2 regions of the Mesorhizobium sp. WSM4847 genome follow, and region 1 is predicted to be linked to the other one. Evidence: predicted binding sites of a transcription regulator. Region 1 holds the regulator's gene; the other holds the start of a gene.
What was found. Region 1 encodes PhoB, which activates phosphate uptake and scavenging genes when phosphate is short. Its sites were predicted from a motif close to TGTCATNNANCTGTCAT; they were not measured.
Positions count from the first base shown of each region.

Region 2: AC0L28_RS11710 (RNA degradosome polyphosphate kinase) is a predicted target of PhoB. The motif match lies at 2,526-2,542, and genes of this name have one in related genera.

Region 1 covers NZ_JBVVPY010000013.1:68,786-83,242, reverse strand. Annotated here, with positions in the region: gene AC0L28_RS19770 (RNA polymerase sigma factor) at 1-144, opposite strand, end outside; gene AC0L28_RS19765 (NepR family anti-sigma factor) at 148-345, opposite strand; gene AC0L28_RS19760 (response regulator) at 582-1,376, shown strand; gene AC0L28_RS19755 (DUF1328 domain-containing protein) at 1,605-1,772, shown strand; gene AC0L28_RS19750 (sensor histidine kinase) at 1,922-3,001, shown strand; gene AC0L28_RS19745 (hypothetical protein) at 3,180-3,362, shown strand; gene AC0L28_RS19740 (hypothetical protein) at 3,567-3,893, shown strand; gene AC0L28_RS19735 (YtxH domain-containing protein) at 3,975-4,217, shown strand; gene AC0L28_RS19730 (CHASE domain-containing protein) at 4,342-5,985, opposite strand; gene AC0L28_RS19725 (ATP-binding cassette domain-containing protein) at 6,099-6,893, opposite strand; gene AC0L28_RS19720 (sugar ABC transporter permease) at 6,987-8,306, opposite strand; gene xylF (D-xylose ABC transporter substrate-binding protein) at 8,447-9,487, opposite strand; gene AC0L28_RS19710 (ROK family protein) at 9,753-11,000, shown strand; gene phoB (phosphate regulon transcriptional regulator PhoB) at 11,168-11,857, opposite strand; gene phoU (phosphate signaling complex protein PhoU) at 11,874-12,581, opposite strand; gene pstB (phosphate ABC transporter ATP-binding protein PstB) at 12,617-13,432, opposite strand; gene pstA (phosphate ABC transporter permease PstA) at 13,445-14,457, opposite strand, start outside.
Region 2 covers NZ_JBVVPY010000006.1:347,107-361,563, forward strand. Annotated here, with positions in the region: gene AC0L28_RS11695 (TIGR02117 family protein) at 1-661, shown strand, start outside; gene AC0L28_RS11700 (FAD-dependent monooxygenase) at 899-2,125, opposite strand; gene AC0L28_RS11705 (zinc-finger domain-containing protein) at 2,141-2,386, opposite strand; gene AC0L28_RS11710 (RNA degradosome polyphosphate kinase) at 2,705-4,906, shown strand; gene ppx (exopolyphosphatase) at 4,906-6,441, shown strand; gene AC0L28_RS11720 (DoxX family protein) at 6,487-6,909, opposite strand; gene AC0L28_RS11725 (DoxX family protein) at 7,061-7,495, opposite strand; gene fumC (class II fumarate hydratase) at 7,619-9,016, opposite strand; gene AC0L28_RS11735 (NIPSNAP family protein) at 9,124-9,894, opposite strand; gene AC0L28_RS11740 (TetR/AcrR family transcriptional regulator) at 9,990-10,655, shown strand; gene AC0L28_RS11745 (hypothetical protein) at 10,693-11,280, opposite strand; gene AC0L28_RS11750 (metallophosphoesterase) at 11,400-12,530, shown strand; gene AC0L28_RS11755 (CsbD family protein) at 12,600-12,779, opposite strand; gene AC0L28_RS11760 (hypothetical protein) at 12,879-13,178, shown strand; gene AC0L28_RS11765 (cold-shock protein) at 13,349-13,558, shown strand; gene AC0L28_RS11770 (hypothetical protein) at 13,906-14,133, shown strand; gene AC0L28_RS11775 (hypothetical protein) at 14,133-14,457, shown strand, end outside.

The DNA.
Region 1 (14,457 bases):
ATGCTTGTCCCACGCCTTCACCAGCGTTTCCTGGACCAGATCGTCGGCCTTGTCGGCGTTTTGCGTCAACGACACGGCAAAGGCCCGCAGGCTCGGAATCGAGGCGAGCAGATCCGTCTTGAAGCTCTGGGAGACGGCCGCCATGCCTCAGTCCTTTTTCCGTGCAGGTTGGGCCTGTTCCAACTGGCTGAGCAATTGGGCGAAGCGATCCGGCACGCTGTCGGAGACCAGCTCGTCGTAATATTGTTTGAGTTTGCGGCCGATTTCCGAGTTTGGCCCGAGCGGGTCGCCGGAAGCAGCCCGGCGCCTGTTCGTTGCAGCGCCAGCCGTGTTGTCTTTCCTCATGTCGCCATTTCGCCCTTTGTTCCCAGTACCCTGCCGCCCTTCAATACACGACGCAAAGCAAGCGGCCCCCTCGTCTGGTTGCCAGTCCCGATCTCAAACGCCTTCCGCTTACATTAGTTCCAAGCCCTCGGAACTTTTTCGGAAAGCCGGCGTTTATGTTTTCAGGGTTTATTTTCGGGGCTTGTCATCAGCTTGGCCTGCAACCTATGCAATTACGTCAGAGGGAGACGTCTATCATGAGCCTATCCGCAACCATCGCTCCACACCTGCCGTTCCTGCGCCGCTTTTCGCGGGCCGTCTCCGGATCGCAGGAGAGTGGCGACGCGCTGGTCGCCGCGATGCTCGAAGCCATCATCGCCGACGTCGACATCTTTCCGAACGCGTCGAACGACCGCATCGCGCTCTACAAGGTCTTCGCCAGGCTGTTCACTTCGGTCGCCATACGCGTTCCGCAAGAACACCCGCAGTCGGCGTGGGAACAGCGCGCCGCCGCCAATCTGAACGCGATCTCACCCCGTCCGCGCCAGGCCTTCCTGCTGGTCGCCGTCGAAGGTTTCAGCGAAGACGAGGCGGCGGAGATCCTCGACGTCGACGATCAGGAGTTTTCCGAGCTTCTTGCCGAGGCCAGCAACGAGATTTCCCGCCAGGTGGCAACCGATGTGCTGATCATCGAGGACGAGCCGCTGATCGCCATGGACATCGAGCAAATGGTCGAGAGCCTGGGGCATCGCGTTGTCGGAACGGCGCGTACCCATGCCGAGGCGGTGGCGATGTTCGCCAAGACGCGGCCGAAGATGGTGCTGGCCGACATCCAGCTTGCCGACGGCAGCTCGGGCATCGAAGCGGTCAACGAGATCCTGTCGACCACCCCGGTGCCGGTGATCTTCATCACCGCTTTTCCCGAGCGCCTGCTGACCGGCGAGCGGCCGGAGCCGGCCTTCCTCGTCACCAAGCCGTTCAATCCGGAGATGGTCAAGGCCCTGATCAGCCAGGCGCTGTTCTTCGACCGGCATGCGAAAGCCGCTGCATAGGCCGGGCAGCCCGGCCGTGAGCGCCCCTTTCCACAGTTCCACTGATCGCCCGTTTTCCACAGATGAGTAATGCTGGCCGCTTGCGGCCGGCGACCGTCACTTGCAATTCACCTGCGCATGACGATCCAATTCCATGGGAAAGCTTTCCAGGGATCGTCTTTTTCGGGAAATGCTGGAACAAACGGCAGCGAAAGACGTTTTTGGCATACTATTTGAAGGAGATGGACCATGCTTTACTGGGCCCTCGTATTTCTCGTCGTTGCGATCATTGCAGGCGCTCTTGGCTTTGGCGGAATCGCCGGCACCTCGGCTGGTATAGCGCAGATATTGTTTTTCATCTTTCTCGCTTTCCTGATCATTTCGCTTATTGCGGGCTTGTTCAAACGCGCGTCGTGAACTGCGATCGAACACTGGGAGCCGCACCCCTCAAGCGGTTTCCAGCTACCGCCGGGCGGTGTCCTTAGCAGGACGTCGCTCGGCGGACTCTTTTTGGAACCCAATTTTCCGTCAGCCGTTCAGCCTGCATTGGGCGGGTGAAGTGACCGATGCAATCCAGAGCCGGAGACATGAAAGACAGCGGACGGAGTGATGAGATCATCGCTTTGCAGTCCGCTGAGAGTGGAATGCAGGTTGGCCGGGCCCTTCTCCATGCACTGCACAATGCCGGTATTTCGGTTCTCTATCAGGATCGCGAGATGAAAACCGTCTGGGCCCGCAACATGCGCCCGCCCTGGATTGCCGACACGGGGATTTCCGGCACGGGGGTTTCCGACACGGGGGGTTCCGACACGGGCGACGGCATCGGCATCCTGCCGCTTGCGCAGGAGGAGCGCATCGGCGCGGCCAAACGCAAGGTCGTCGCATCCGGCAATCCGGAACATCTTGAGTTCAGCATTCCGGCCGACGATGGCGTCCGCTGGTTCCAAATATGGGTGGACGCGGATCATGACGACGGCGGTGCCGTGCAGGGCGTCGTCACCACCATGGTCGAAACGACCGAGCAGAAACGTCGCGAGCAAACCCTGAAGACGCTGCTGCGCGAGGTCAGCCACCGTTCGAAGAACCTTTTGGCGATCATCCAGAGCATCGCCACCCAGACCAGCCGTTATTCGGACACGCTCAGTGATTTCCTGACGCGCTTTCGCGGCCGGCTGCAGTCGCTTGCCTCATCCCAGGACCTGGTGACCTCGTCCAACTGGCGGGGAGCGGCACTGCGCGAACTGGTGTCCGGCCAGGTCGGCCGCTATGGCGCCGACCCAGTGCGCAGCCTGCGTTTTCGCGGTGCAAACCCATACCTCAATCCCAATGCGGCCCTGCATATCGGCTTGGCCATGCACGAGCTTGCCGTCAATTCTGTCAGCTACGGCGCTCTGTCGCGAGCCGACGGCTTCGTCGAGGTGACGGCCGATCTGACGGCCGCTGCCGCTGGCGAGACCGCGCTGTCGCTGACATGGGCCGAGGCCATCGGAGCCAATGACAATCAGCCCAGCGAGAAGCGCTTTGGCAGCGTCGCGCTCGAGCGCGTCGTGCCTGCGTCGTTGAACGGCACGGCGAAACTTGAAATCAGCGGGGATCGTCTCGAATACCATCTCGTCGTTCCTCGCAGCAATTTCGAGACGGATTGAACGGGCAACAGCCGAGCCCAAGAGAACTGGCCGAGGGGGTTGGGGCCAAGAGGGGTGGGGATTGATACCAGCCGCGCCGGCTTTAACCATCTGTTCACCATAAGGTTCGATGCTGTTTTTCTCAGGCACCACTCCGCACGACGTTTTCGATCGCAGTTTGCTGCGCACTACGGGAGAAATGGCTTTGACGATTGCCGACATCAACAGGCTGGAACAGGCCGCACGCGTTTCGATGAGCGGGTTTCAGGATCTCGAAGCATCCGCAATGCGGTCGCCCCGTGATTCCCTGCCGATTCCCGGCCTCGCCGCAATCGGGCTAGCTGCAGTGGTCGTCCTGGCCGCCGCGTTCCAGTTGGTCTGATGCATTCGCGCAGAAGTAAGCCCCTCGGGCCTGAACCAAGGGTATGCAGCGGTTTTGCGATAACAATTTAAAGCAAAGCGTCGGACGCAAAGCGGCCGGCGGCTCGTGCTTGCCTGATGTCGGCCTGTTCTCCATGTTCGCGCGGGCCTGTATCGCCGGAACTTTGGCGGATGTGGCCCGTTCTATCGCGGGAGGACCGTCGCCATGGAACATATCGCTGCCGTGCTGCTGGTCATCGGCTGTTCGAACACGATGACCGAGTGCCGCGAACTGCCCGTATCGGTGAGCGTTTTCGAAACCGCTCAGGAGTGCACCGCGGCGCGTCCGTTTGCCATGGGCGATGTGCAGGGTCAGGCTCCGCGCATCATTGCCAAATGCCTTTCCGTCGATCCGGCACTAGAGGATGACTACGACCGGATCGTCTGGAACGTACGCCCGGACGGCACTCTCGACGCTTCCGTGGAGATTTCCGACCTCGAGCTTGCCTCGAGCGGCGCGCGCCCCGAAAAAGATTCTCTTAGCCAACAATGAAATCGAGCAGGGCAAAACACTTTTTCGCGTGATAAATGACGGGCGGAGCTACAAGTGAGGACAAAGGCGAGGAGTGACCCTATGCGGAAGATGATTATTGCCATTGTTGCCGCAATCGCGGTCAGCGGTTGCAGCACCACCGAACAGGATGTCGGCGTCGGCGCCGGTGTCGGCGCTCTGGCCGGCGGCCTGATTGACGGCGGCAAGGGTGCGCTGGTGGGCGCAGCCATCGGTGCCGGTACCGGCCTGCTGGTGCGCAACCTGCGCAATGGCTATTGCCAGTACCGCGACAACCGTGGCCGTCTGTTTACGGCTCGCTGCTGATCCGTTTCAAACGCAAGAGGCATTGGAAGCGGAGAACGGACGAGCCGGTCTCTGTTTACATGGGTGCTTCATTTGGGGCGCTTTATTTGGGCGCTTTCGAAAACGGCCGGTTTGCGGCAGCGTTTCAGTCCGACAGCGGGATCCTTATTTCCACGCTTAGCCCGCTATCGTGAAAATCGCGATTGATCGTACCGCGCAATTCGCGCGTCACGTTCAGATCGATCAGCTTGGTGCCAAAACCTGTTTTGACCGGTGGTTCGAGCTTCTTCTTGCCGGCTTCGCGCCAATTGAGAACCAGCGTTCGGTCGCTCCTGTGGCCTTCGACCGACCAGTCGACCTTGAGCGACCAGTCGCCGTTCCTGGTAATGGCCGAATTGCCGGTTTCGCCATATTTTAGCGCGTTCGTCGCCAGTTCGTGAAAGGTCAGGCCGAGCGCTTGCGTCGTCGTCTCGTCGAGCAACACCTCTGGCCCCGACAATATCCCGTCAGGAAGCTCCTTGCCGAACACCTGGCCAAGCTCGATGCGCAAGAGATCGCCAAGATCGGCCTTCTGCCAGCGCGAGCGCGTCAGCATGTCCTGAGAAGCCGCCATCGCTTGCAGCCGGGCCGAAAAAGAAGACGAGAACTCGTGGACGTCGGTGGCATGCGATGCCGTCTGGCGCGCGATCGCCAGCACCCGCGTGATCGAGTTCTTGATGCGGTGCTTCATCTCCTGCAGCATCAGGTCTTTTTCGAGCAGGCTCTTTTCCGTCGTCTCATGAAGCAGCGAGACCGCGTCATAGGCCCGCTCCTGATAGCGGGCCACCAGCGCGATGGTGCCCGCGAGCAGCAGCCCGAACAGGCCGAGCATCACCGGAATGGCGCGCGAGGACGGTTGCGAGAAGGCGCTTGTCGGCCTGAACAGGACGGTCCATGGACGTCCGGCGATGGTGAGTTCGCGAGAAACCAGCAACCTGTCGCCGAAGCCCGACGCCGGCGGCGTTTCCGACTGGAACAAAAGATGGTCGGCATCCACCTTGCCGTCATAGATTTCGATGTTGACCGGCAGCAGCGGCGTCCGGCTGAGCGCGGTCTGGAACAGGTCGCGGGCGCGGAACGCCGCATAAAGCAAGCCTGTTGTCGAGGATCTGGACGCATCGATGCCGTCCGCCGCGGTTTCGATGTTGAGCCGCACGAAAACCAGGAAGCCGGTGAAGGTCTGCGCAGCACCTGTTTCCTGGCCTAGCTGCACGCGCCCGCTCGCGTGCTGCTGGTTGTCGGCCATCGCCCTTTCGATCGCCTCGCGCCGCACCGGTTCGGTGAACATGTCGTAGCCGATGCCGGATTGATTGGAAGGGTCCAGCGGCTCGAACAGCGTGATGGGCGCACGCCATGGCAGCGTCGTCGTGGCCGGATAGATCGCATCGCTGACGCCATAGTCGTGCAGGATAGCACGCTCGACCGCTGCCTCGTCGCCGGCTCTCACCAGCCGGAGAAAGCCGATGCCGCGCAGGCCGGCGAAATTGTCGTTGATACCCAGCGCATCGAAGAACGCCTTGAACTCGCCCCGCGAAATGTCACCATTGCGAGCCTCGAACAGCGCATGTGTCGATCGCAGCAGTGACAGATGCAGGTCGATGCGGCTATCGATCCGGTTGAGGGCGTCGTCCGCCGTCGCCTCGAATTTGATGCGCGCCGCTTCCTGGGTGGCGAAATAGGCGAATCCCGCCATTGTCAGGCTGATCAGCGCGACGGCAATGAACGCGACGATCGGGAAGAACTTCTTCAAATTGCTGCTGCGACCCATGGTTTCCCATCTTATGGGCAAGTCCCCGTGGCAACACAATGGCGCGGCCAAACCATCATGACGGCTGGCATATCACGTGACAGGTATTTGACGCTTCAGGCGGCGATCTTCAGCGCGCCTGGCCCCGGTATGGCGCCTGGCGGACACTTGCCCAGGATGATCATGCCGAGCACCTCGTCCTGGGTCACGTCGCCGGTGCGCGCCGTGCCAACGACCCGGCCATTCTTCATGACGCAGACGCGGTCGGCAAGCTCGAACACATCGTGGATGTCATGGCTGATCAGGAAGATGCCGATGCCGTCGGCCTTGAGCTGCATGACCAGTTCGCCGACCTGCGCCGTTTCCTGCGGTCCCAGCGCCGCCGTCGGCTCATCCATGATCAGGATGCGGGCGTTGAACAGGATGGCGCGCGCGATCGCCACCGACTGCCGCTGGCCGCCCGAAAGCTTGACCACCGGCTCCTTGAATCGCTGGAAGCGGGGATTGAGCCTGCCCATCACCTTGCGCGCCTCGGCCTCCATGGCGCCATCGTCGAGCGTGCCCCAGCCGGTCATCAGCTCGCGGCCGAGGAACAGGTTGGCGGCGGCGTCGACATTGTCGGCGAGCGCCAGCGTCTGGTAGATCGTCTCGATGCCGTATTTCTTGGCGTCGCGCGGATTGGCGATCGAAGCCTCCTCGCCATTGACGAAGATCTGGCCCGAATCGCGCTTGTAGGCACCGGACAGGATCTTGATCAGCGTCGACTTTCCCGCACCGTTGTGGCCGAGCAGCGCCACGACCTCGCCCGGGAAAAGGTCGATCGACGCATCGTCGACGGCGCGAATGCCGCCGAAGGCAATCGAGATGTTGCGCATATCGATCAGTGGCGTGGGAGCAGTCGTGTCAGCCATGATCGTTCCTTTCCATGGTTTTGCCGAGCATGATGCTGGACCGAAACGGATGTCCACTTTTCGCTGACGCGGACCTTCGGCTCGGGATCATGCTCAGACCCGCTTGCGGTAGACTGTGTCGAGCCAGACGGCGACGACCAGCACGGCGCCGACGACGACGCTCTGAAGCGGCGAATCGATGCCGAGCAACACCATGCCGGACTGCAGCGACTGCATCAGAAGCGCGCCCAGCATGGCGCCGAGCACCGTGCCGGAGCCGCCGGCCAGCGACGTGCCGCCGATGACGGCTGCTGCGATGACCAAGAGTTCGTCCAGCGTGCCCAGCGCATTGGTCGCCGCATTGAGGCGGGCCGAAGCAATTGCCGCGCTGATCGCGGCCAGAACGCCCATGATCATGAACACTTTCATGGTCACCCAGCGCGTGTTGATGCCGGCGAGTTCCGCCGCTTCCGGGTTGCCGCCGATGGCAAAGACGTAGCGGCCGAAACGGGTGCGCCGGGTGATGAAGGTCATGACGATGCCGACTGCGACCGCGATCAGCACCGGTATGGCGATGCCATGGGCGATGAACAGCCCGCCTTCGGGGATGGTGATGCCGTTCCGCTGGGCGTATTGGCGCACGATGCCGATCGGCCAGGGATAGGAATTGGCGATCCAGACGGCGCCGAGGATGGCGGCGCAGGCGACAACACCAAGCAGGCTCTCCGCCCAGACCGGGCGCAACGGAAACTTGAAGCGCTTGCGCTGCGACCGGCCGTTGAGCAGCATCAAGGCGACGGCCACACAGGCGAGAATGCCGACGATCCAGCTCGCGGTCGCCCCGATCGAGCCACGCGGCCCGCCACCCATCAGCTGGAACGTGGCATCGAGCGGCGCGACGGTGCGCCCGCTCGTCATCAGCCACGCCATGCCGCGCCAGATCAGCAGGCCGCCCAGCGTCACGATGAAGGCCGGAACCTCGAGATAGGCGATAATGAAGCCCTGAAGCGCGCCGATCATGAGGCCGAGCGCCACGCCGGCAGCCAGTGCGATGACCCATATCCAGGGATTTCCAAGCTGGAATCCGATGACGCGGATGAGGAATTCTGCCTGCGCAACGCCCATCACCATGCCGATGACGCCTTCGACGGAGCCGACCGAAAGATCGATGTTGCGCATCACGATGACCAGCACCATGCCGGTCGCCATGATCGCGACCGAGGAAGTCTGCACCGACAGGTTCCAGAGATTGCGCGGCGTGAGGAACAGCCCGCCCGACAGGATGTGGATTCCAACCCAGATGATCAGCAGCGCGCCGACCATGCCGAGCATGCGTATGTCGAGCTCGGTCGCCTTGAGGAAGCGGCCGAAGGGGCTGAGCTCGGATTCACGCGCCCGATCAGCAACCGGCGTGTTGGAAGTCGTGTCGGTCATGATGTCCTCCCACCGTTGCCGTCTGCCGCGGATGCCGGAAGCAGCTTAGAAATTACCCGCGAGACGCGGAAAAACAACTCTTTTGAAAAAAACGCCGCGGCGTGAAGCCGCGGCGTTTCAGGTTTTTTGGCGAAGGCGGATCAGTTGCAGACCGGGACGGTGCCCGCCGCCACGCCGGCGCAGACCTCTTCCTGCTTGATCCAGCCGGCGTCGATGACGACGTTGAGATTGTCCCTGGTGATGGCAATCGGCGTCAGGAACAGCGACTTGACGACATTGCCGCCCGGCGTGGTGAAATCCTTGACGCCGGCAATGTCTGTCATCGGCTTGCCGTCGGCCAGCTGCGAGGCGATCTCGGCGGCGTTCTTGCCGAGCTCGCGCGCGTCTTTCCACACCGATACGGTCTGTGTGCCGAGCGCGATACGGTTCAGCGCGGCATGGTCGCCGTCCTGGCCCGAAACCGGGACGGATCCGGCCAGGCCTTGCGCCGTCAGCGCCGCGACGACGCCACCGGCGGTGCCGTCATTGGCGGCAACCACCGCATCGACCTTGTTGTCGTTGGCGGTCAGGAACTGTTCCATGTTCTTCTGGGCGTTGGCGGGAAGCCAGCCGTCCGTATAAGCCTCGCCGACATTCTTGATCTTGCCGCTGTCGATGGCATCCTTGAGCACTTCCATGGAGCCGGCGAACAGGAAATCGGCATTAGGGTCGGCGCCCGAGCCCTTGATGAAGACGTAATTGCCTTCCGGCGCCACCTTGAACACTTCGCGGGCCTGCATGCGGCCGACTTCCTGGTTGTCGAAGGTCAGATAGAAGACGTCCTTGTTCTCGATCAGCCGGTCATAGCCGACGACCGGGATGCCTTCGTCCAGCGCCTTCTGCACCGCCGGACCGATGGCCGAGGCATCCTGCGCAAGGATGATCAGCGCGTTGGCGCCCTGCGAGATCAGGCTTTCGACGTCGGTCAGCTGCTTGCCGGGATTGGACTGTGCGTCGGCGGAGATATATTTGTCGCCGGCGGCCTCGATCGCCGCCTTCATGGCGGCTTCGTCGGTCTTCCAACGCTCTTCCTGGAAGTTCGACCACGAAACGCCAATGACCTTGTCCTTGGCCTGCGCGGCCGACGCGAGCGTCAGCGACATGGCGACCCCCGCCAGAATGGCGGCTGCGAATCTCTTCATGATATTCCTCCCTGCGCCGCGTAGGGCGCGACCAACTGGCCCGAAGGCCGGCACAAAGGCTCTATTTTTTCGAGCCTCGAAAAAATACTGGTCCAACGCCGAAGCACTGTCAACACCAATTCTGATGGATTTTGACGTCCTGTCGGGCTTTTTTTCGAGGCTCGGAATAAATAATGACAGCCCCTTCTGCTTCTGCCAGTATTTGTCCGACATACCGACGGCTTCCGATTCATGAGCGGCCGCGGCGATGAGGAGGAAACAAAAAATGTCGGTGGGAATCCGTCATGACGATCTGCGCCGGCGCAACAGGGCGATGGTGATTTCGGCCGTGCGCCGGGCAGGCCAGCCGTCGCGGACCGAGATCGCCGCGACTACCGGCCTCAGCCATTCGACCATATCGGCGATCTCTGCCGACCTGATCCAGGAAGGCATCCTGGCCGAGAGCAAGGCGAGCGAGACGGTTTCGCTGAAACGCGGCCGGCCGCAGGTCGGCCTCAGCCTCAATCCGCAAGCCGCTGCGGTGTTGGCCGTCGTGTTGTCGCTGAATTTCCTGTCGGTCGCCGTCATCGATTATGCCGGACAAGTGGTCGCCGAGGAACAGCGCCGGCTGGACACGCTGACCATGTCGCGTGACGCGCTGATCGGCGAATGTGTCGCCATCGTCCGGCGCCGGCTCGAAGATCCCGACCTCGATGTCCAAAGCGTCGCCCGCATCGCGCTGGCGATCCAGGGCATCACCGATTCCCATGCGCGCGCCATGTTGTGGTCACCGATCACGCCGCAGACGAACATCGCCTTCGCCGACATTCTGGAACGCGAGTTCGGCATCCCGGCCATCATGGAGAACGACTGCAACATGATGGCCGTGGCGCTGCGCTGGCGCCACCCGGATCGCTACCGCGACGATTTCATCGCCATCCTGCTCTCGCACGGCATCGGTATGGGGCTGGTGCTGAAGGGCGAGCTGTTCACCGGCACCCACTCCTCAGGCGGCGAATTCGGCCACATGATCCATCGGCCGGGCGGCGCGCTTTGCCGCTGCGGGCGGCGCGGCTGCGTCGAGGCTTATGCCGGCAACTACGCCATCTGGCGCAACGCAAGGCTGTTGAGCGAGAACGCCGAGCCGGTCGCCGATGTCAGCGACGCCGAGATGCGGGCACTGGCGGCCCGGGCGCGCGAGACGGACGGACCGGAGCGCGAAGCCTACCGCAAGGCCGGCGAGGCGCTCGGCTTCGGGCTCGGCAGCCTGTTTGCGCTGATCGATCCGGCGCCGGTGGCCATGGTCGGCGCCAGCGCTGCCGCCTTCGACCTGATCGAGCCGGCCCTGCGCGAGGCCATCGCCCAGACCGCCGGCGGCCAGCATTCGGGTTTGATTTCCTTCGACACCGAGCCGAACGAGCTGCCGCTGATCCGCGAAGGTTGCGCCATGCGGGCGCTAAGCTTCGTCGACCAGGAGATTTTCGCGCCGAGCATCCAGGCACGAGCCGGCTCGGTCGGAAAGAACGTGGCTTGAAGGATTCCCGGGTCGCGACTTGGGGTGTGTTGAGGTTCAGGTCAGGCCGAGTCGAGAATGGCGGGTTCCGAGAACCGGAGCGGAGCGTACTCTTGGATGAGATGAGCACCGGAAGCGCAGGTATCAGCCGTTCGCAGGCCGGCATCACCTGAATATCAGCACATCCCCTAGTCTTCCCTGATCGCATAGCCCGCGCCGCGGATGGTGCGGATGACATCGGGCATGCGACCATTGTTGACCGCCTTGCGCAACCGGCCGACATGGACGTCCACCGTGCGCTCGTCGATGTAGATCGTCTCGCCCCAGACATTGTCGAGCAACTGGCTGCGCGAGAAGACCCGGCCCGGGTGGCGCATCATGAATTCGAGCAGCCGGAATTCGGTCGGCCCGAGCCGGATCTCGCTCTTCTTGCGATAGACCCGGTGCGATTCACGATCGAGCATGATGTCGCCGACCTTGAGCACGCTGGACAACACTTCCGGCTTGGCGCGGCGCAGCAACGCCTTGACCCTGGCCATGAATTCCGGTGTCGAGAACGGCTTGACCAGATAGTCGTCGGCTCCGGTCGAAAGGCCGCGCACCCGGTCGCTCTCCTCGCCGCGCGCGGTCAGCATGATGATCGGCAGCCGCTCGGTTTCGGGGCGCACCCGAAGCCGCCGGCAAAGCTCGATGCCGGAAACCGCCGGCACCATCCAGTCGAGCACCAAAAGATCGGGCACGTTTTCCTGCAGCCGGATTTCGGCCTCGTCGCCGCGCGTCACCACCTCGACCTGATAGCCTTCGGATTCCAGATTATAACGGAGGAGGACGCCCAGCGGCTCTTCATCCTCCACCACCATGATGCGCGGCGCGATCATCGGCCGGTCACTCCTGTCATGTCGCCGGCGCCGACATCGTCGTTTCGTCGAGCTTCGGGCGATCCGCCGGCAATTGCTGCCCGGTCACGACAAAGTAGGCGTTTTCGGCGATGTTGGTGACGTGATCGCCGATACGCTCGAGATTCTTGGCGCAGAACAGAAGGTGCGTGCAGGCGGTGATGTTGCGCGGATCCTCCATCATGTAGGTCAGGAGCTCGCGAAAAACCGCCGTGTATTTCACGTCGATCTTCTGGTCGTCGGCGCGCAGTTCCTTCAACGCGCCGGCATCGCGCGACACATAGTGCTCGACCACGCCGCGCAGCTGCACAAGAACGAGGTCCGCCATCGCGTCGATACCGTGCGACAGATTACGCGGCGTCGCGCTCTGCCCGACTGCGCTGACCCGCTTGGCTATGTTCTTGGCCAGATCGCCGATGCGCTCGAGATCGCCCGCCATGCGGATTGCGCCAACCACGGCGCGCAGATCCTGCGCCATCGGCTGCCGCTTGGCGATCAGCGTGATGGCGCTGTCATCGAGTTCGCGCTGCCTCGCATCCATGATGGCGTCGTCCGAGACGACGCGCTGCGCCATCGCATTGTCCGACGCAAGCAACGCGCGGATCGAGGCCGCGACCATTGCGGCGGCGAGCTCGTCCATGTCGCGGATCAGCCGGTCGATGTGCTCCAGTTCCTCGTCGAAAGATGCGACGGTGTGTTCACCCATGGTGCTGTCCTCGTGTTCGAAATTCGCCGGACCGCTCAGCCGAACCGGCCGGTGATGTAGTCCTGGGTGCGCTTGTCGTCGGGGTTGGTGAACATCTTGTCGGTCGCGCCCTCCTCGACCAGATAGCCGAGATGGAACATCGCCGTGCGTTGCGACACGCGCGCCGCCTGCTGCATCGAATGGGTGACGATGACGATCGTATAGTTCTGGCGCAGTTCGTCGATCAGTTCCTCGACGCGGGCGGTGGCGATCGGATCGAGCGCCGAACAGGGCTCGTCCATCAGGATCACTTCCGGCGACACCGCGATGGCGCGCGCGATGCACAGGCGCTGCTGCTGTCCGCCGGACAGTCCGGTACCCGACTCGAGCAGGCGATCCTTGACCTCGTTGAACAGGCCGGCCTTCTTCAGGCTCGATTCGACGATGCCGTCCAACTCGGCCTTGCTCCTGGCCAGGCCGTGGATGCGCGGACCGTAGGCGACGTTTTCGTAGATCGACTTCGGAAACGGATTCGGCTTCTGGAATACCATGCCGACGCGAGCTCGCAGCTCGACGACATCGATTTTCGGATCGTAGACGTCCTCGCCGTCGAGCGTGATCTTGCCGCTCACCCGCGCGATATCGATGGTGTCGTTCATTCGGTTCAGGCAACGCAGGAACGTCGACTTGCCGCAGCCCGATGGCCCGATCAACGCCGTCACCTGATGCTCGCGGACATCGAGATCGACGTCGAACAGAGCTCGCTTCTCGCCGTAGTGAACAGAGACCTTTTCGCCCTTCATCTTGATCGAAGGGGCGTTGGTTGCGCTGCTCAGTTTCTGCTCGACGCCGGCTTCCGTCATGATGTTCATATCCTCTACTCCTTACCAGCGCCGCTCGAAGCGCCTGCGCAGTATCACCGCGATGGCGTTCATGATGACCAAAAACACCAGCAAAATCAAAATCGCCGCCGAAGTCTTCTGCTGGAACCCCGCTTCCGGGAAATCCGCCCACATGAAAATCTGCACCGGCAGGATCGTCGCGGGATCGGTGAAGCCGCCGGGAATGTCGACGATGAAGGCGACCATGCCGATCATCAGCAACGGCGCGGTTTCGCCGAGCGCATGCGCCATTCCGAGGATGGTGCCGGTCATGATGCCCGGCATCGCCAGTGGCAGGACGTGATGGAATACGGTCTGGACCTTGGACGCTCCGATGCCAAGCGCCGCCTCGCGGATCGAAGGCGGCACGGCGCGCAGCGAAGCGCGCGAGGCGATAATGATGATCGGCAGGGTCATCAGCGCCAGCACCATGCCGCCGACCACCGGGGCTGAGCGCGGCATGCCGAAGAAATTCAGGAATACGGCAAGTCCAAGCAGGCCGAAGACGATCGAAGGCACCGCCGCCAGATTGTTGATATTCACTTCGATCATCGTCGTCAGCCGGTTCTTGGGCGCAAATTCCTCAAGATAGATCGCCGCTGAAACGCCGATCGGGAAGGCGATTGCGAGGGTTACGATCATGGTCAGGAACGATCCGACGACCGCGCCCCAGACACCAGCCAATTCCGGCTCGCGGCTTGCGCCGGTGAAGAAGAAGATCGAGTTGAACCGGCTTTCGATCAGGCCGGCGCTCTTCAGCGTGTCGAGCCAGACGATCACCTTGTCCGAAATCTTTCGCGATGCTTCCGGCGTCTCGATGACGCGCAGGAATGCCTGGCCGCTCGCGGCGGGCGCCGTGCTGTCCAGCGCCTCGATCACCGTGCCTTTTGCGATCACCGTGCCGTTGGCCGCAGACGACAGCGAGGTCAGCTTGACCGTGCCGCCATTGAACGCGACCAGCAGCGACGACGCGCCGCTCGTCAGCGTAAACATGCCGTTTTCGCCCTCGGTCGCAC
Region 2 (14,457 bases), on a different contig from region 1:
GCTTGGGCGTTTTCTCGCCATTCTGGTGGTGGCAATCGTGCTTGCCGTGGTTCTGGGCACATTCATTCCACGGCCGCTCTTGCCGGCGGCCGCCGCCGATCCCGCCGCCACCAGGCACGTCCTGGTGCTGAAAAATCCGATCCATACAGATATCGCCATCCCGGTCGATGACGACGTGCGCAAGCGCTTCCATTTCCTGGTCGGTGGCGGCATTCCGGCCGACATGGCTGGGGTCCGCTACATCGTCTTCGGCTGGGGAGGCCGCGCCTTCTATCTGGAGACGCCGACCTGGTCGGAACTGAAGGCGGCGCCGGTGATGAAGGCGCTGACATTGGACGCATCGGTGATGCATGTCGATGTCGCCGGCAACATTATCGAGCCGCACCCCGACGTCGCCGGCTTCGATATCAGCGAGCAGCGTTTTGCAGCGCTGCTCGACTTCATCGCGGCGAGTTTCCAGCAAGGGCCGAACGGTCCGATCCTGATCGAGAATGCCGCTTATTCCAGGTTCGACCGCTTCTACGAAGCCAACGGCCATTTCAATGCGCTGGTTGGCTGCAACACCTGGACAGCGGCGGCTCTGCGTATCGCCGGCCTGCGGACAGGCTGGTGGAATCCGCTGCCGGCCTCACTCGACCTGTCGATGCGGATTTATAATTGATGCTCCGGGTAATCAGCGCCTCATTCCGGCGCGCCCCCTCTGTCCTGCCGGACATCTCCCCCACAAGGAGGCACAATGAGGGAGATATTCAGTTTCGGCGCCGCGCTTCATCCTGCAACGTTGGAGATTGGCGAAAGCCGAGGTGACGGCCGATCTCCCCCCAAGTGGGGAGATGCCAAGTTTTTGGCAAAGAGGGCAGGACAGAGGGGGGCGCTGTCCCGCCAACCGGTCGAGCTTTCATTGCCGATCGCCATCCGGCGGCCGCCAGCCATAGAGCCAGTCGAGATCGGCCGCGAGCTTTTCCGGCGAGCGCCACTTCAGGAACAGGTTGCGCGCGACGGCCACCGGCCCCGCTGCATGCCAGGCGAGCCGGTTGACCGCCCCGCGGCGGGAGACCTTGGCGATGCGCGGGCGGCGCATCTTCTCCCAGGCGGCAAGCGCGCCCCACGGATCGGCGGGCGCGGCAGCCACAAAGCCGGCAAGGGTTGCGGCATCCTCGATCGCCATCGCCGCCCCCTGCGCCGCGAACGGCGTCATTGCATGCGCCGCATCACCGATCAGCGCGATGCCGGCGGGCGTCGTCCATGGCTGTGCCTGGTCGACCGTATGGATCGGCCACGCGGTCCACGGGCCGGCGTCCTCGGCAAGCCGGGCCAGTGCTGCCGCCGTGCCACGCATGGCGCCGAGGAGGATATTGGGGTCGGCGTGGCCCGACCAGCGCTCGGCGATGATCTCGCCCCTGGTGAAGGCAGCCAGGTTGAACGCCGTGCCGTTGCTGACCGGATAGGCGACGAGGTGGAAGCCGGGATGCAGGAAGGTGGTCACGCAATTGGCGGCGTCGACCGCCGCAAGGGCTTCTCCTGCGACACTGTCTGCACTGATCGTAGCGCGCCAGGCAAGCTCGCCCGAAAACCGGCTTTTGGCCGCAAACCCGCCAAAAGCCCGGATCGCCGACCAGACGCCGTCGGCGCCGATCAGCAGAAAGCCGCCGGCTTCGACTGTCTTGCCGGCAATCTCGACTGTTGCCGTGGCATGGCGCGGTCCTGTGGCGATGCCGCCGACGCGCGCGCCGGTGACGAGACTGATGTCCGGCCGTTCGGCAAGGCGCGCCATCAGTGCATCTTGCAGGTCAGCCCGATGAGCGACGAGATAAGGCGCCTGCCAGCGCCTTTCGGCCGCTTCGCCAAGCGGCACCCACGCCAGCTCACGCAGCGTGGCGGCGTCCTTGAGCACGACCGCCTCCGGCCGCACCGCCGCCGGCAACAGCCGGTCGAGCACGCCGAACTGGCGAAGGATGCGCGTCGCGTTGGGTGAGAGCTGGATGCCGGCACCGGCCGCTTCGAGGCGCGGCGCCTGTTCGAACAGCCGCACCAGATAGCCGCGCTCGGAAAACGCCAGTGCCGCGGTCAGTCCGGCGACGCCGGCTCCGGCGATAACGACCTGCCGGGACCGGGTGTCGTCCATCGGATGGCGTGCGCGTCAGGCGGCCTGGTGGATATAGAGGCATCCGGCAGGCTGTGTTTCCGTCGTCTTCAGCTTTGGCGAATAGCGAAAAAGCGTGGAGCAATAGGGGCAGACCTTTTCATTGTCGTCGCCCATGTCGAGAAACACATGCGGATGGTCGAAGGGCGGGTTAGCGCCGGTGCACATGAATTCCTTGACGCCGATGTCGATTGCCGGATAGCCCGCATCGTTCTGGAAATGGGGAATGGAATCGCCTGCCATCGTCGTCTCCTATATTTGCCGCATGACCCCGGATCATGTGCAAAATCATAATTCCACCGCGTCCTTTGCGCGTCCAAAGGACGCGCCGCGCTGTACCTGGATTGCATCTGGATCATAAGCAGTCTCTTTGCAAGATCGATGAAATCAAACTGTCGTAAAAGCCTGTCACAGGATAAGCTAAGCCGGTTAAGGCATGGCCCCGAAACCGAATTCGGTTTTGCTGGGGATCATGCGTAGCTTAAGTGGTGGGAGCGTCCTTTTGCGCGTCCACAACGACGCGCGACGCTGTGGCCAGCGGGTGCGAAACGAGCAGGAACCATGAACGAACTAAAGCCGGTGCAGAGCGAATTCACCACTGTCGAGGTGGCGAGCCCAGAGGGCGGCAATCCGGACCGCTTCGTCAACCGCGAGTTTTCCTGGCTGCAATTCAACCGCCGCGTCCTCGAAGAATCGCTGAACGCCAACCATCCGCTGCTCGAGCGGGTCCGCTTCCTGTCGATTTCGGCCGCCAATCTCGACGAGTTCTTCATGGTCCGTGTCGCCGGTCTCGCCGGCCAGGTTCGCGAAGGCATCACGCTGAAGAGCGCGGACGGCCGCACCCCCGAACAACAGCTGGAACAATTGCTGCGCGAGGTCGAGCGCCTGCAGGAGGACCAGCAGAACAGCCTATCCGCTCTGATACTGCTGCTCGACAAGGAAGGCATCGAGAGCATCAGCCGCGATGGGCTGACCAAGGACGAGAAGACCTGGCTCGAGGATCATTTCCAGGAGCAGGTGTTTCCGGTGCTCACACCGCTGTCGATCGACCCGGCGCATCCGTTCCCGTTCATTCCCAATCTCGGCTTCTCGATGGCGCTGCAGCTGCGCCAACGCAGGAATGGCGAGGAGATGAGCGCGCTGTTGCGTCTGCCGGTGGCGCTGAAGCGCTTCATCCGCTTGCCTGACCGCAAGCATCATGTCCGCTTCATTCCGCTGGAAGAAGCGGTCGGCCTCTATATCGGCAAGCTGTTCCCCGGCTACGAGGTCAAGGGCTCCGGTACGTTCCGCATCATCCGCGACAGTGACATCGAGGTCGAGGAGGAGTCCGAGGATCTCGTGCGCCTGTTCGAGACGGCGCTGAAACGGCGTCGTCGCGGCTCGGTCATCCGCATCGAATTCGACAAGCTGATGCCGGCCGAACTGCGCGAGTTCGTCGCCGGCGAGCTTGGCGTCTCGTCGAGCCGGATCAGCGTGCTCACCGGTCCGCTGGCGCTCAGCCAGATTTCCGAGATCGTCGCCATCGCCCGCGACGATCTCAAATTCAAGCCTTACAATCCGCGCTTTCCCGAACGCATCCGCGAGCACGGCGGCGACTGTTTCGCCGCCATCCGCGAGAAGGACATCATCGTTCATCACCCCTACGAATCCTTCGACGTGGTGGTGCAGTTCCTGCGCCAGGCGATGGCCGATCCGGAAGTGGTGGCGATCAAGCAGACGCTCTATCGCACCTCGAACGACAGCCCGATCGTGCGCGCTTTGGTCGACGCGGCGGAGGCCGGCAAGTCGGTGACCGCGCTGGTCGAGCTCAAGGCGCGTTTCGACGAGGAAGCCAACATCCGCTGGGCGCGCGACCTCGAGCGCGCCGGCGTTCAGGTCGTGTTCGGCTTCCTCGAACTGAAGACCCACGCGAAAATGTCGCTGGTGGTGCGGCGCGAGGACGGCAAGCTGCGCAACTATGTGCATCTCGGCACCGGCAACTACCATCCGGTCACCGCGCGCATCTACACCGACTTGTCCTTCTTCACCACCGCTCCGACAATCGCCCGCGATGTCGCTCAGCTGTTCAATTTTATCACCGGCTACGCCGAGCCGACCGAGGAGATGCGGCTGGCCATCTCGCCGTTCACGCTGCGCAAGCGCATCCTCAAGCACATTTCGGACGAGATTGGCCATGCGCTGGAGGGCAGGCCGGCCCGCATCTGGATGAAGATGAATTCGCTGGTCGACCCGATCATCATCGACGCGCTCTATGACGCCAGCCGCGCCGGCGTCGAGATCGATCTCGTCGTGCGCGGCATCTGCTGCCTGAGGCCCCAAGTGCCGGGCCTGTCGGAAAACATAAGGGTCAAGTCGATCGTCGGCCGCTTCCTCGAACACAGCCGAATCTATTGTTTCGGCAACGGCCATGGACTGCCGTCGGACGGGGCGATCGTCTACATCTCATCGGCCGATTTGATGCCGCGCAATCTCGACCGCCGCGTCGAAACCATGGTGCCGATCACCAATCCAACGGTGCATGAACAAGTCCTCGGTCAGATCATGCTGGGCAACATCATGGACAACCAGCAAAGTTTCGACGTATTGGCTGACGGAACCTCCCGGCGCGCCACGCTCGAGGAGGGCGAGGAACCGTTCAACGCGCAGGAATATTTCATGACCAATCCGAGCCTCTCCGGACGCGGCGATGCGCTGAAATCGCATGCGCCCAAGCGCATCGCGCAGTTCAAGCGCCGCAAGAAAAACGCCGCAGCGACCGGCTGATGATTTCAACGTCCCAGGGCCGGCTTCAGGACCGCCGACCGCTGTCCATCATCGACATCGGGTCGAACTCGATCCGGCTTGTCGTCTATGAGGGGCTGGCGCGCTCGCCAACCACGCTGTTCAACGAAAAGATGCTGGCCGGCCTCGGTCGCGGCATCGTCTCGACCGGAAAGCTCGATCCCGAGGCGGTGACCCGTTCGATGGAGGAGTTTCGGCGTTTCCGTGCGCTGTCCGAGCAGGCCGGCGCCGAGCATATGTATGTGCTGGCGACCGCCGCCGCCCGCGAGGCGGTCAACGGCCCCGATTTCATCCACCGCGCCGAAGATGTGCTCAAGACCGAGGTCCAGGTCCTGAGCGGGCGCCAGGAAGCCCACTATTCCGCGCTTGGCGTCATTTCCGGCTTCCACCCGGCCAACGGCATCGCCGGCGACCTCGGCGGCGGCAGCCTCGAACTGGTCGACGTCGATGGCGAGGCAATCGGCGACGGCATCACGCTGCCGCTGGGCGGTCTGCGCCTGCAGGACATGGCCAAGAACTCGCTGGCCCAGGCGGCAAAGATAGCGCGCGACGAGCTCGCGAAGGCAAAGCTGCTGAAAGGCGGGCAGGGCAGGCCGTTCTATGCGGTCGGCGGCACCTGGCGAAACCTCGCCCGGCTGTACATGGAAATGACCAGCTATCCGCTGAGTGTCATGCATCATTACGAGATCGGCATCGACAGCGCTGCGACCTTCCTCAAGCAGGTCGCCAAGGGTGAGATCGAGAAAATAAAGGGCATCGAAGGAGTCTCGAAGAACCGCCGCTCGCTGCTGCCTTATGGCGCCATCGTGCTGCAGGAGATCATGGCGGCGATGCAGCCGTCCAAGATCATCGTCTCGGCACTTGGCGTGCGCGAGGGCTTTCTCTATTCGCTGCTCGATAAAGCCGAGCAGAAGGCGGATCCGCTGATCTCGGCCTCGGAAGAACTCGCCCGGCTGCGTTCGCGCTCGGTCACCCACGCGCATGAGCTTGTCGAGTGGACGGGCAAGACCTTCGCCGCCTTCGGCATCGAAGAGACGGTCGACGAGGCGCGCTACCGCCAGGCCGCCTGCCTGCTTGCCGACATCGGCTGGCGCGCGCATCCCGAATATCGCGGCAAGCAATCGCTCAACATCATTGCCCACGCCTCCTTCATCGGTGTCGACCATCCCGGCCGCGCCTTCCTGGCGCTGGCCAACGCCTACCGTCATGAGGGCATCTTCAACGAATCGATTGCGCCGGAAATCAAGGCGCTGGCGACGCCGCGCTATATCGAGCGCGCCCGTGTGCTGGCCGCGGTGATGCGCGTCGTTTACCTGCTGACGGCGGCAATGCCTGGGGTCATGCCGCGGCTGAAATGGGAGAGGCGCGGCAATGGCGTGCTGGCGCTGGTGCTGCCGGCGTCGCTGGCCGATCTTTACGGCGAGCGGCCGGCCGGACGACTGGCGCAACTGGCGAGGGTCACCAATCGCCGGCTGGTGCTGGCGGTCGAGGGCGGCCCCACTATGCCAGCCAAGTAATCTGGGTCAGTCAAGTATTCGGCTCAATCCGGCAGCTTGTGTCGGTCAAGTCGTTTCAGCGCCGATCCGAAGCATCCGCCCGTCGATCGAGTAGGCGCCGGCGCCTGCCATTGCCAGCGCCAGAAAACCGCCCGATAGCGCGATGTCCTTCATCAGCATCTGCGAATGCATGAAGGTCAGCGTCGGATCGTCGCCGCCCTGGCCATAGTGGCCGATGAAGCCTGCCGCGATGCAGAAAGCGGCAAGCAGGAGCGCCACGATCGGCGTCTTGAGGCCGACGAGGATGAGCAGTCCGGCGATCATTTCGAACAGGCCCGTCGCCCAGGCTGCGAGTGTCGGCAGCGGCAGGCCAAGGCCGGAAAAATACCCCGATGTGCCGGCAATGTCGGTAAGCGCGTGAAAGCCGGACGGAACGAATAGGGCGGCGAGCAGCAGCCGCGAAAGCAGAAGCAGCGCATTGCGGGGCATTGGTCACCTCCGACGTCGGCGGCGGCTGGCTTCACCCCGACACCTCATCCTAGCAGAAAGTCCGGCCGGCTGATCGACGGGCATAAACCGACAACGAAAAAGGGACGCGGAAAATTCCGCGCCCCTTGCTGCAAGTGGTTCCTGGACTGCTTCAGCCGCGCTTGGCGTCGACCGAATAGGCGCCGGCGCCCGAGGAAGCCAGCACGAGAAAGCCGCCGGCAATCGCCAGGTTCTTCATGAAGCTGATCATCTGCATCTGATCGGCCCAGCTGGTGTGGGCGACCAATCCCGTGGCGACGGTGAAGATTGCCAGCACCCAGGCGGTGATCCGGGTCTGAAAGCCAATGAGGATGGCGAGGCCGCCGAGCAGCTCGAGCAGACCGACGACAATCGCCGTCACGGTCGGCATCGGCAGACCCATGCTGCCGAAGTAACCGGCGGTGCCGGCGATCGCAGTGAGCTTGCCGAAACCGGAAAGCACGAAGATGACCGAAAGCAGGATACGGCCGAGCAGGATGGTGCCTGAGGCGTTGGAAGTGGCGTTGGAAACGGTGCCGGAACCGGCAACGGACGTGTTGGTGGACATGATGGGCTCTCTCCGGGAGGGGTTGTGGTGCCCACCCACATAGAGCAGGGCGACTGTTCACCAAAGATGCAGATCTGGTTACAGATTGTTCACCGCAGTAAAGTTTTTGCGATCAGCGCAAGATCATCCCGGATGCGTCATCTCCTCCGGCCGAACCAGGCGGTCGTAGTCGGCTTCGCTGACCAGCCCGGTGGCAAGCGCTTCCTCACGCAAGGTTGTGCCGTTCTTGTGAGCGGTCTTGGCGATCTTGGCGGCGTTGTCGTAGCCGATGGTCGGCGCCAGTGCTGTCACCAGCATCAGCGAACGGTCGAGGGCGGCCTTGATATTGTCTTCCCGCGCCTCGATGCCGACGACGCAATTGTCGGTGAACGAGATGGAGGCGTCGGCGAGCAGTTGCACCGACTGCAGGAAATTGTAGGCCATCAGCGGGTTGTAGACGTTGAGCTCGAAATGGCCCTGGCTGCCGGCGAAGGTCACGGCCGCATTGTTGCCGAACACCTGGATGCAGACCTGGGTCATCGCCTCGCACTGGGTGGGATTGACCTTGCCCGGCATGATCGACGAACCCGGCTCGTTTTCCGGCAGCGACAGTTCACCAAGGCCGGAGCGCGGGCCGGAGCCGAGCAGACGAATGTCGTTGGCAATCTTGAACAGGGCGCCGGCGCAGGCGTTGATGGCGCCATGCGAGAACACCATGGAATCGTGCGCCGCCAGCGCCTCGAACTTGTTTGGCGCGGTGACGAAGGCGATGCCGGTGATCGCGGCGATGCGATCCGCCACTCTCTCGGCAAAGCCGACCGGCGCGTTGAGGCCGGTGCCAACGGCGGTGCCGCCTTGCGCCAGTTCCTGCAGGCCAGGCAGCGTCATCTCGATGCGTTTGATCGAGGAGGCGACCTGCGCGGCATAGCCTGAGAATTCCTGGCCAAGGGTGAGGGGCGTCGCGTCCTGCGTGTGGGTGCGGCCGATCTTGACGATGTGGGCGAATGCTTTGGTCTTGGCCTCCAGCGCGGCGTGCAAATGCCTGAGCGCCGGAAACAAATCGTGCACGATGCGCTCGGCGCAGGCGATGTGCATGGCCGTCGGATAGGTATCGTTCGACGACTGGCTCATATTGACGTGGTCGTTGGGATGCACCGGTTTCTTCGACCCCATGACACCGCCCAGCAGTTCGATCGCCCGGTTGGAGATCACCTCGTTGGCGTTCATGTTGGATTGCGTGCCCGAGCCGGTCTGCCAGACGACCAGCGGGAAATGATCGTTCAGCTTGCCGTCGATGACTTCCTGAGAGGCTTCGATGATCGCGTTGCCGATGGCCGGGTCGAGCCGCTTCAGCTCCATATTTGTTTCGGCCGCCGCCTGCTTGACGATGCCGAGCGCGCGAACGATCGACGCCGGCTGCTTTTCCCAGCCGATTTTGAAATTGCCCAGCGAACGCTGCGCCTGCGCGCCCCAGTAACGATCGGCGGCGACCTCGATGGGACCGAACGTGTCGGTTTCGGTTCTGGTCTCTGGCGCGCTCACATATTTCTCCGGTCTGTCGAACCCGGCACCGGCGTATCGCGTTGCACAAATGGCTTCAAGCGGAGATTGCGGGCGACAAGGATGCAAATCGGTTGAAGGAGCGCCTCTCACCGCCCAAGCAGCGACTGTGAGGTTGGAGATAGGCGCAGCGTTTCCGTCGGTCTGGCCAGGCTCGACTGCAATGCCTGCCAGGCCGGCGCCGCGGCAAGCGCGGCTTCAACGCTTTCGTGGGCGTCCGCGCTGTCGAAGGCGGCGACGCTGATGAAGACGTTTTCGCCTGATCGCACCGGCAGGCGGGGAAAGCTGTTTTCGGCATGTTCGGAGACAAACGCAGCAAGTGGCCGCGCGCCATGTGCCGCCAACACGGGAATCGCATCGGCTTCGAAGCGGCTGGCGAAGCCGGCTTCGGCGCCGGGCCGCAGATGATGAATCTTGATAGCAACAATATCCGACAAGCGATTGTCTCTGCTTGGCTTTTCGTGACCCGGCAAGGCCGCCCGTTGTGCGCCCGACAGTTCGAAGCCGGCGCCCGGCCATGCCGGTTTCAGCAACAGCACGTCGTCGGAGGAAATCATCGTGGCGTTGGCGGCGTCGCGCCAGGCGGCCCATACGGGTCCCTCATAGAAAGCGGTCAGTGCATTTTTCCGCGCGACCATGCCGTCGAAGCCGCGCAGCCAGATGAACATGTCGGGCCGGTCGAGATCGCGAAACTGACCGATGATGGTCATGTCAGCCGCTTCCTGACCCTCGATCAGATGACCGTCGAAGATGCCGATCAGCGTGTCGCGCCGCCCAGGTTTCAGCGTGTATTGCCTGAGTTCGACGACCGGCGAAGCGTTGAGGCCGGATTTCGACGCGGCATTCAGGGGCAGGCTCATCGCGCAATCTCCAAAACAGGGCATTCGTCCTGTTTTAAAAACAGACCGGTTGTCCTGTTTTGTCAATCTGCTATCGTTGGAAAATGTCAGCAGAGATGACCGCTCGCCCAAGGGGGCGGCCCGGCAAACGCACCAACGACCCGGAAGGCCTGCGCAAACGCGTGCTCGATGTCGCCGAAGCCTCCTTTCAGGCGCGCGGCTATCACGCTTCCAGCCTGGGCGACCTGATGGCCGCGGCAGGCGTCACCGGCGGCGCGCTGCATCATCACTTCCCGAACAAGAAGGCGCTGGCCCTGGCGGTGATCGAGGAGCGGGTCGCCGCGGCCGTCGAAGCAACATGGATCGCGCCGGTGCAGGCGGCAGGCTCGGCGCGCGAGGGCGTGCGCAGCGTGTTCGAGGCCGTGGCCGCGGAACTGGAGCAACAGGGTTTCGTGCGCGGCTGCCCGCTCAACAACCTGGCGCATGAGCTGTCGCTTGCCGATCCGGATTTCCGCACCGCTCTTGCCGGCATCTTTTCGGCGTGGCGCCAGGCGATCGCCGCCAAGGTCGGGGCCGACCAGCAAGCGGGCAGGGAGCAGGACACCGATCCGCAGCGTTTCGCGGCACTCGCGGTCGCCACCTATTCCGGCGCCATGTCGATGGCCAAGACGACGCAGGATTCTGCTGTGCTGCGCGATTGCCTGAACGCGCTGGAGCAGGGAGTTTCCTCAGCAAGAGCGAAGCGACGTCGCAGGGTGCTGCGGCAGTACAAAGCCTTTTGATGCCGGACCGCCAGTCGGCTCTCTGCCCTGCCGGGACTTAATTCGGCAGCGGTTTGATGACCTCGTAGCCGACCACGCTTTCGGCGTTGGTGCCCTCGTCATAGCGCCTGGCCAGAACGGCCTGCAGATCGGGCGCATAGAGCGCGGTGAATTCATCCTGGGTCTTGCCGGCCTCGTTCTTGATCGTCTGCCTGACCGCCAGCACGTTGTATTTGCAGTCGCCCAGGCTGAACGTCTCCTTGCCTTTTACGTTGATCTCGAGCGTCTCGGTGTCCTTCGGCTGTTTGTTTGCAGCGAGGCGGACGAAAACGGTCGTGCTTTTCGCCCCGGCCTTGAGCGGAAACAGCTTTCTGAGATCGGAAAACGGGATCATCGCAAGCTGACCGGTCTCGCTGTCGCGAAACACCTCGATCAGACCGCCGAACAGAAACTGCGTCTGCGGCGATTGGGATTGGTATTCGTTGGCGACCGACACCATTCCACCCGCCGCCGGTCGAAACTCGCTGTGGATGCCGGGCCTTTCGAGAATGAATCCGGCCTTGGCGGCTTTGGCGTCGATGCACTCGGCACCATGAGCGGCGCTCGCCAGGATGGTAAGTGCCGTTGCGATGGATATAGTCTTCATAGCGTTTGCCCGCGCAAGTTGAGTCCTGACCTGAAGCAATGCCAGACCTGCGGCAGCGTGTCGACATACCGTTCGCGGCAACTGGACGAAGAGGCGCCGGCTGTGCTGAATTTCACGCCATGAATCGCATCTCGGCAGGATCACTCTCCCGGCGCCGCTTCCTGACGCAGGGAGCAGGGTTGGCCGCGGCCGGCGTCCTTGCGCGACCGGCACTCGGACAGACCAGACAGCGCATTGCGCCTGTCGACGCCACCTTCCTGTTCGTCGCCGATGTCCATGCCTGCCGCATGGCCAGCGGGCTGAGCCCCAATTGCCACCAGGAAGGCAAGACCGACGCCGCCTTGCTGCGCAGCGTCGCCGCGTTGAACGCCATTGGCGAGAAGCACTGGCCGGCCGAAATCAACGGCATCGCCACCGGCCTGCGCTCAGCCGGCAGCCGCATCGACACGCCGCTCGGCCTCGTCGTCGGCGGCGACATGACCGACGACGGCGGCGGCCAAGTCATCCAGCCCAGCGAAGGCACGCAGTTGCTCCAGTTCAGCCAGCGTTTCCAGCAGGGCGTCGGCCCCGATCGCGTGCATGTGCCGGTCTATGTCGGCCTTGGCAACCACGATCTCGACCAGAACGGCCCGCCAAACCACGTCGACTGGTACCGCCGCGAAATGCGGGACTATGTCGAGGTCAACCATCGTGCCGGCGTGTTCTTCAAGCCGCCGGTGCCGGTGACCAGTTACGATGTCGACACCGACTGCTACTCGTGGGACTGGGGCGGCCTGCATCTCGTCCAGACGCACCGTTTCGCCGGCGACACCGGCCATGGCGCGGTCTCCGGCCTGCCATGGCTGAAGCAGGATCTGGCGACCTATGCAGCGGACGGCCGCCCCGTCATCCTGTTTCAGCACTATGGTTGGGATGTTTTCTCGATCGAACGGTGGGATGCCGCCAAAGGAACCTTCGACGATGAAGGCGCTGGTGCGCCGCACTGGTGGAGCGAGGCGGACCGGCAGGCGCTGCTGGCGGCGCTGAAGGGCTACAACGTCATCGGCATCTTCCATGGCCACCAGCACGAGACAGCGATGATCTACCGCGGCGATGGGCTCGACCTGTTCAAGCCGAAGGCCGCTTATATGGGCGGCTTCGCGCTGGCGCGGGTGAGCGGCGACAGCATGGACGTCGCGCTTGGCGAAGCCGTTGGCGACCATGGCGAGATCGCCTTCACCAACGCTTTCGCAAAGAGCCTGAATTTCTAACGGCAACTGAAGCAGACAGCGGACCGCTAAACCGCTTTCCTCATCGCTATCGAAACAGCAGCGCAGGGGTCAGATCACCTTCCTGAACTTGTCCTTGATGTCGCCATAGGCCTTCTGCATTTTGCCGGCGATCTTGTCGGCCACGCCCTCAGCCTGGACGCGCCTGTTGCCGGTGGCCTTGCCGGCGGCTTTCTTCACTGAGCCCTTGAGCTGCTTGGCTAGGCCCGCAATCTGACTCTTGTTCACCATGGCCGCATCTCCCGGAATCAATCTGCTATTTGGGAAACGGGTGGCTGGGTTTTCGGTTCCGGAGCCCTGCCTCGTCGGTCAATCAACAGGCCACGGCCTTTGGCCCTGACCGCCATGGCGATTGCTACTCGGCATAAAAGAACGCCCCTCGCGCGTTTTATTGCACGGGAGGCGTCCTTTGTGTCAGCCTTTCCTGAGATTGCTCTCATGAACTGCTGGCGATATTTAAAATGCACGGATGCCAAGATGGTTCCCGGCATGGCGCGATTTTTTACATTTTTAACAGCTGGCGCTGGGCCCGGTTTTCGGCGTCAGATCCGCCATCGAATTTGCCTGCGCAGCCAGCGTGCCGCCATCGGCCCGCCGACGACGAAAGCAGACTGCGAAGCAAAAAATTGACACGGCGCCAAAAGAAGTCTAAAAGAAATTCGTCGATATTTGTTTGACCGACTTTTGTTATCCGCGTGTCCAGGCGCGCCTTTGACGAACTTCCCCCATCAAAATCGAGACAAACGCTGTTGTGCATTCGCATGACGGCGAACGAATATTTGCCACGGAAAGGGTTCGTTATGAGCACAGGCACAGTTAAATGGTTCAATGCCACCAAGGGTTTCGGTTTTATTCAGCCTGACGACGGCTCGGCCGACGTTTTTGTCCACATCTCGGCCGTAGAGCGCGCCGGAATGCGCGACATCGTCGAGGGCCAGAAGCTCGGCTACGAGATGGTCCGCGACAACAAGTCGGGCAAGATGTCCGCCGATCAGTTGAAGGCGGCCTAAAACGGAATTCAGCCTCGCCGGTGACCACGGATGTACTGGCACCGGTGAACGGCTAATTCCAGCGCATGGCCCCGGAAACACCGGTTTCCGGAAAGGATCATGCGCAGAATGAGCAAGTGCACGCGCGTTCAACCGGACGCGCGGCGCTCCGGCGGAGGTCAGGCAATGCCTGGCCTTTTGCTTTTCGGGCGCCGCAAAAGTTCGAAAAGAGCACCGCGCGTTCGCTTGAACGTGCTAAGGATGCTCCAGCAATTTGAATCCGACTGCCGTATTGCTTTGTGCGTGGTCCTGGTCGAAAGACCAGTCTCGCCATTTTCGGCATTACGCTCCGAACCGGGAGAAAGACCTTGACCGCCACTTCGAAGAAATCCCGCGACCAGGCCGAATCCATCTTCAGCAAGACCCAGACCCAGTCCATGTCGCTCAACCGCATTATTTCCGAGCAGGATGCTGTCAGCCAGGCCCGGGAAGCCAAGACCGCTCGGCTGCGCGAACTGCGCCTGGAGAAAGAAGCCGACGAACTGGCTGCAGCCGCCGCGCTCGCGGCCGCGCCGAAGCGCGTGGGCAAACGCTGATGGCCACTAAGCGCGTCCCGCAAGAGGCGATCGCCGCCGACTCGACCATCGCCGATGTCGTGGGAGCCCTCGACAAGCCGGTCGAGTATGTCCGGCGCGTGCTCGAAAAGCTCGAGCGCTGCAAGCGCGCCCATGGCGATGCCCAGGTCAGGCTCGGCGTGCGTGGCCGCTCCGAATGCCCGAACTATCTGATCGAGTATGTCCGCGAAAATGCCAAGACCCGTGAGCGCGTCACCCATCAGGATGCCGCCTATAGCGGCAGCACGCATCGCGAACTGGCACCCCGGCACATCGAGGAGGCCAAGAACTGGTCGCCCGAGGAAA